DNA from 3 places in the Rahnella sp. PAMC25617 genome. Region 3 is predicted to be linked to each of the others. Evidence: predicted binding sites of a transcription regulator. Region 3 holds the regulator's gene; each other region holds the start of a gene.

Region 1 (2,279 bases), on a different contig from region 3:
ATTTTATAATCAACATAGGCAGACATGTTTTTGTTGAAATAATAGGTTGCTGCTACGTCAACATATTTAACCAGGTCAGCATCACCGATGTTTTCAATATCTTTTGCTTTAGTCTGGACATAACCCAGTGAAGGGCGCAGGCCATTTTCGAACTGATATTGTGCAACGGCTTCGAAGGTCTGGGTTTTATTTGCAAAACCACTTCCTGCCGGTGCGCCTGCAATTCCGCCTGGTACGGTAATGGCCAGCATATTACGGGTTTCAGCATACATGGCGGCTAAATAAACGCCATTGTCGTCATATTTCATGCCGCCAGTCCATGCGTCAGCTTTATCGCCTTTGCCGTAAGCGGAATTGCTCTGCGCCGTGGTGCGGTCAGAAGACGCATACGCGCCGCCGAAGCTCACGCCGGTATCACCCAGTGCGTAAGTGGTAGACAGTGAATAGCCGTCACCGTTGGCTGTGCTGCTGCCGCGACCGTCGTTTTCATTTTTACCCTGGTACTGAACGGCTACGTTCAGACCGTCAACCAGGCCGAAGAAGCCGCGGTTACGGTACGTGGCGACGCCATTGGTACGGCCCGTCATGAAGCGGTCAGCTTTGGTGTAACCGTCACCGCCAAATTCAGGGAACATATCGGTCCAGGCTTCAACGTCGTACAGTGCGCCGTAGTTACGGCCATAGTCGACGGAACCGTATTGACCAAATTTCAGACCGGCAAAGCCCAGACGGGTTTTGGTGCCGGTGGTGCTTGGCGTTTTGCTGTCAGATTCAGCATGGTTAGCCATGACGTTGTATTCCCACTGGCCGTAGCCGGTGATCAGGTCATTAATTTGGGTCTGGCCTTTAAAACCGAAACGCACGTAACTCTGGTCGCCATCACTGCCGGGAGCATCAGAGAAATAATGCAGACCTTTCACTTTACCGTACAGGTCCAGTTTATTGCCGTCTTTATTATAAACTTCCGCTGCGTGTGCGCCTGATGCAATCAATAAACCAGGAATTAAAAGTGCCAGAATATTACGTTTCATGAATTTTACCCTGCATTCTTTATTAAAAGCTTTTCATAAAAGCTTTATATGAAGTCTTGTGGAAAGACGCTAATCATCATTTTTGCTGTGCATTCCGTATGGACTCGGATTTTTCTCAGCGAGAGTTTTTTACCGTATATTTGTGATCAATTTATGACAGTCAGAAATGAACTTTTTCTTTTTTTACACGTCCTCCTTTTTTTCTGCATAAATTTACACCACAGGAAATGCCCTTAACCAAGATTTCGGGCTGCGCCAGAAGCCGGTCTGTGGGACAATAGCCGGGACATTCCTGTCTCACTTCCAACAAAAAAAGAGATGCATGGCGCTTTCCCCCGCAGTAAAAAATCAGATAAGCCAGTGGTACAAAGCCCTGCAACAGCAAATCCCGGATTTCATTTCCCGCGCTCCGCAACGTCAGATGATTGCAGAAGTGGCGAAGGCGTTCTCGGGGGATTCTGCACGGCATCTGGCCATCGAAGCGCCGACCGGCGTCGGGAAAACGTTGTCTTATCTCATCCCCGGCATTGCTGTCAGTCGTGAAGAAGAAAAACCGCTGATTGTCAGCACGGCAAACGTGGCGTTGCAGGATCAGATTTTCAGCAAAGATTTACCGCTGCTGAAAAAAATCATTCCGGATCTGAAATTTACCGGCGCTTTTGGTCGCGGGCGTTACGTGTGTCCGCGAAATCTGGCGGCGATGAGCAATGAAAATGCGCAGGGCGATCTGGGATTATTTCTTGGTGATGAACTGGCACCTTCCAGCGGCGAAGAACAGAAACTGTGTAAAACGCTGGAAACCGCGCTGTCACGTTACGAGTGGGATGGTTTACGCGATCACTACCAGAAGACTATCGACGATCCGCTGTGGATCAAAATCAGCACAGATAAAGCCAACTGCCTCAGCCGTAACTGTCATTACTTTCGCGAATGCCCGTATTTTGTGGCGCGCAAAGAAATTGAAAGCGCAGATGTAGTAGTGACCAACCACGCGCTGGTGATGGCGGCGCTGGAGTCAGAATCCGTGCTGCCACCGGCAAAAGACCTGCTGCTGGTGCTCGACGAAGGACATCATCTGCCGGAAGTGGCCCGCGACGCGCTGGAAGTCGACGCGGAAATCACCGCGATGTGGAATAACCTGCAACTCGATAATTTTGTCCGTCAGATTGAACAATGTCTGGCGCTGTTTACGCCGAAGAATCCGCCGCCGCTGACCAACGCCGAGCGTCTGCATAATCACTGCGCCGA
Region 2 (2,279 bases), on a different contig from region 3:
ACCCGGCGTGGCCGAAACATAAATACTTTGCGGCGCCAGCGCTTCGAATTCCTCAAAGCGCATCGGGCGGTTATCCAGCGCGGAAGGCAGACGGAAACCGTATTCAACCAGCGTTTCTTTACGCGAGCGGTCGCCTTTGTACATCCCGCCGATTTGCGGAATGGTCACGTGGGATTCATCAACAATCAGCAAACCGTCGGCAGGCAGATAGTCGAACAGTGTCGGAGGTGCCTCGCCCGGCCCGCGCCCTGAAAGGTAGCGCGAGTAGTTTTCGATACCGGAGCAATAACCCAGCTCGTTCATCATTTCGAGATCAAACTGGGTGCGCTGACTGATACGCTGTTCTTCCAGCAGTTTGTTATTGGCCAGCAGCACTTTACGGCGATCCGCCAGTTCGACTTTGATTTCTTCCATCGCCTGCACGATACGTTCGCGAGGGGTCACGTAGTGCGTTTTCGGGTAGATGGTGAAACGCGGCACTTCGTGCTGCACCTGACCGGTCAGCGGATCAAACAGCGACAGACGTTCGACTTCCTGATCGAACAGTTCGATGCGCAGCGCCAGATCGTCAGATTCTGCCGGGAACACATCAATGACTTCACCGCGCACGCGGAAAGTACTGCGCTGGAAAGCCTGATCGTTACGGGAATATTGCAGCTCCGCCAGACGCCGCAAGATGGCTCGCTGATCGATAATCATCCCTTTGGTCAGATGCAGCATCATCTTAAGATACAAGTCCGGGTCACCCAGACCGTAGATGGCAGAAACTGACGCTACCACGATGACATCCCGGCGTTCCAGCAGGGCTTTAGTCGCGGAAAGACGCATTTGCTCAATGTGTTCGTTCACTGAGGCGTCTTTTTCAATAAACGTGTCTGAGCTCGGGACATAGGCCTCGGGCTGATAGTAATCGTAGTAGGAGACAAAATATTCAACCGCGTTCTCCGGAAAGAACTCTTTCATCTCGCCATAAAGCTGCGCCGCGAGCGTTTTGTTCGGGGCGAGCACCATCGTCGGACGGTTCAGGTCAGCAATCACATTCGCCACGGTAAAAGTTTTGCCTGAACCGGTCACCCCGAGCAACGTCTGGTGCGCCAGCCCGTTCTCCAGCCCTTCTTCCAGGCGGCGTATCGCCTCAGGCTGATCGCCTGAAGGTTTAAATTCGGAATGCAGTTTGAACTCTTTACTCATGACGGGCTACCTGACTGAAATGAAAATGCACAAGGCCGTACGGGCTGAACCGGTGAACAGTTCGGGGAAAAATAGTATGAAAGACTTCGCAAATTTTGCCAGCCCAAATTTTACCGCCGTTATAATACTGTATATAAAACCAGCCTCCAACCGATAAAATCAGCGCCTCTTTTAACATCTTGCTGACACTGCACTTTTTTAGGTTACGGCAAATGAAAATTCTCACCATCAGTTGACATTTTTATCCCGATATTTATCTCTATTCCCTTTCTGACAACAGCTTGACGAAAATTGACACAACGATGACGAACGAATTACGCCTGTATTGCTTTTATCTAACTTATTGATTAAAAACAGTATCATCAAAAAGCTGCGAATACGGGCAAACTGAGCGGAGGCCGCATTCTGACTCGGCTGTAGCAACTTTTCTTACTCTCATGCACAAGGTTATCCACAGGAATAGTGGATAAGTCTCAGCACACCAGGCGCGGCGGGAGTTGGTAAAAAACCAGTTTTTGCTTCGTCAGCGTCTGAGAGCTCTTTTTTAGTTATTTTTTATCTTTTTTATCTCCTTATTTATGCCTATTTCCCCTGGATTTACCGGCTGATCTTTCTTGCAAAAATCAAAAGTGCATCTGATGAGGATTATCCAGCTTCCGAACGGCGCAAACCTTGCACCAAAATCAGTGAAACCGGCACTGCCAAAGTGCAGTTTTCTTTTACAAGGGCTCACGCCGAATCTCAAAATCCTGACAATACACTTGAATAATCCTAAATCATTCGTGCGAAGCCTGTTAACAGCCACGTAACGTCTCTTTTTATCACTGCCTGATAAAACTTGGCCTGAGAGTTGCAAATTCACTCTTTGAAGAGATTTCGTGAAGGATTCCCCTGTAGAACGCACATACAGCGGAACATAAATGTCAGAAACATGACAGTGGCCGTCAAAATGCAGTCCGGTGAAAAGCTCCATGAGGGAGGTATGTCTGATGTTAAGTGTAAAATCCGTTAATCAGTACTATGGGCAAAAACATATTCTTTGGGACATCAATCTCGAACTGTACCGCGGGCAATGCACCTGCCTGATC
Region 3 (2,279 bases):
GCCCGATGAACAACGTGAAATACTCTGCACTGGCAGTTGCCATCGCCGCACCACGTACGTTCAGCCCCAGCCCCATTACCAGCCAGATATCCAGGATAATATTCAGCAGATTTCCCGCGATCAGCAAAATCACCGGCCCGCGAATATACTGGATCCCCAGCAACCAGCCGAGGATCACCAGATTCGCCAGAGAAGCAGGCGCACTATACCAGCGGATTTCGATAAACAGCCTCGCCTGTTCCAGCACCGACTGACTGCCACCCACGACATGAAACGCCAGCTCCATCAGCGGATGGCGAAATAACAGAATGACGACACCGGCCAGCACCGCCAGCAAAAAGGGCTGCACAAAAGCACGTGCCAGCAACTGATTGTCTTTTGCGCCCAGCGCCTGTGCGGTCATGCCGGTGGTGCTCATGCGCAGAAACAGCAGCATCATGAAGAGGAAAGTCGTGACCATCGAACCAACCGCCACACCACCGAGATAATCGGCACTGTCGAGATGACCGATCACTGCGGTATCGACCAGACCAAGAAGAGGCACCGTGATATTGGAAAAAATCATCGGTAACGCCAGGGTCCAGAGTGCTTTATCCGCGGGGCTTAGAAAGGTATTTTTGAATGATTGTCGCAGGGAATGATGTTGCATAGAGAATCTCATGCCGGAGGTTCAGGTTATGCCTAAAATGACATCGCCCCGAAAGGGGCGATGATGAGAGAAACGCATTTCTCTTTGAATTTACATGGATGCCAGAGGCGGCCGCCATCCATATTCAATTAGTTGTAGTCTTCTCTATCTGACACAGCAATTTCTGACTCAGCAATTTCTGACCGAGTAATTCGAGTTGCAGGAAGGCAGCAAGTAAGAGAGTCCCGATGAGCTGACATGAGTCAGTGATTCGGGTAAACGCACGCAGCCAACGCGTCTGCAGCTCGAAGTACGAAGGTCAGATCCAGTTGCCGTTACGGATGACGCCTACGGCTAGCCCTTCAATGCTGAAATTCTGTTCGCGTAAATCCACCACGATCGGCTGGAATTCGCTGTTCTCAGGCAATAACTGCACCACGCTGCCCTGCTTTTTCAGGCGTTTCACGGTGACTTCATCATCGATACGCGCCACGACAACCTGGCCGTTACGCACGTCCTGCGTTTTATGTACGGCCAGCAAATCGCCGTCGAGGATACCGATATCACGCATCGACATCCCGCTGACGCGCAGCAGGAAATCGGCGCTCGGCTTGAACATCGCCGGATCAACCTGATAATGCCCTTCGATATGTTGCTGTGCCAGCAGCGGCTCACCGGCGGCAACGCGGCCGATCAGCGGTAAACCTTCTTCTTCTTCCATCAGCAGACGGATACCACGAGATGCACCGGAGACAATCTCGATAACGCCTTTACGTGCCAGCGCTTTCAGGTGTTCTTCCGCCGCATTGGGAGAACGGAAACCCAGACGCGATGCAATCTCTGCGCGAGTCGGTGGCATACCGGTGGTGGAGATATGATCGCGAATAAGGTCGTAGACCTCTTGTTGTCTGGTCGTTAAAGCTTTCATTCCGCCCCCTGGTTGTTTATACAGTCTTGCTGTGAGTATATACAGCTAAACGGTCAATGAAAACCTAAGATTGAATAAAAACAGGGCATAACGGTGATTCCTGGAATACAGATTCCAGATCAGAACCATCGCGGCCAAAAGATACTGACCCAGACAAAAATCGCCAATATGATGGTCAGAAGTACGGCAGCAGAACCGATATCTTTTGCCCGCCCTGAGAGCACGTGAAACTCAGGGCCGATACGGTCAATCGCGCATTCCACCGCACTGTTGAGCAACTCGGTGACGCAGACCAGCATCACGGAGCTTACAAGCAAAATGCGTTCAACCGTGCTGACATCGAGCCAGAAAGATAACAAAATTAACGGGATAGCCACGCTGGCTTCCTGGCGAAAAGCCGCTTCGTTCTGCCATGCGGCTTTCAATCCTTTCCAGGAATATCCGGCCGCTTTATAAATTCGGGTAAATCCAGTGACTTGGTTCGCCATTTCGGGTACTGATCCTTGAAGGGTTGTCCTTAAAAGTGTGCCGTATTTTAGCTTTTATATGACCACAGATCTCCACGGATCTTTCTGGTATCCTTGCGGCGAAATGGCTAACAAGAGGCTTCACGTTTTTATGTCAGGTTGGCGTAGACTTTATTACACATTATTGAATTTACCACTCTCATTGCTGGTAAAGAGCAAGGTCATACCTTCAGATCCGGTTACCGAGTTGCATTTG

The links. Region 3 encodes LexA, which represses DNA repair genes until DNA is damaged. Its sites were predicted from a motif close to TNCTGTATGTACATACAGNA; they were not measured.
Region 1: a site for LexA is predicted at 1,233-1,252, ahead of dinG (ATP-dependent DNA helicase DinG). Genes of this name have one in related genera too.
Region 2: a site for LexA is predicted at 1,317-1,336, ahead of uvrB (excinuclease ABC subunit UvrB). Genes of this name have one in related genera too.

The regions. Positions count from the first base shown of each region.
Region 1 covers NZ_JBOCUM010000012.1:9,319-11,597, forward strand. The annotation lists gene ACM615_RS15090 (porin) at 1-1,031, opposite strand, end outside; gene dinG (ATP-dependent DNA helicase DinG) at 1,354-2,279, shown strand, end outside.
Region 2 covers NZ_JBOCUM010000006.1:548,069-550,347, forward strand. The annotation lists gene uvrB (excinuclease ABC subunit UvrB) at 1-1,191, opposite strand, end outside; gene ACM615_RS08590 (hypothetical protein) at 1,736-2,164, opposite strand; gene ACM615_RS08595 (ABC transporter ATP-binding protein) at 2,181-2,279, shown strand, end outside.
Region 3 covers NZ_JBOCUM010000013.1:209,119-211,397, forward strand. The annotation lists gene dinF (MATE family efflux transporter DinF) at 1-649, opposite strand, end outside; gene lexA (transcriptional repressor LexA) at 948-1,556, opposite strand; gene ACM615_RS17180 (diacylglycerol kinase) at 1,676-2,044, opposite strand; gene plsB (glycerol-3-phosphate 1-O-acyltransferase PlsB) at 2,175-2,279, shown strand, end outside.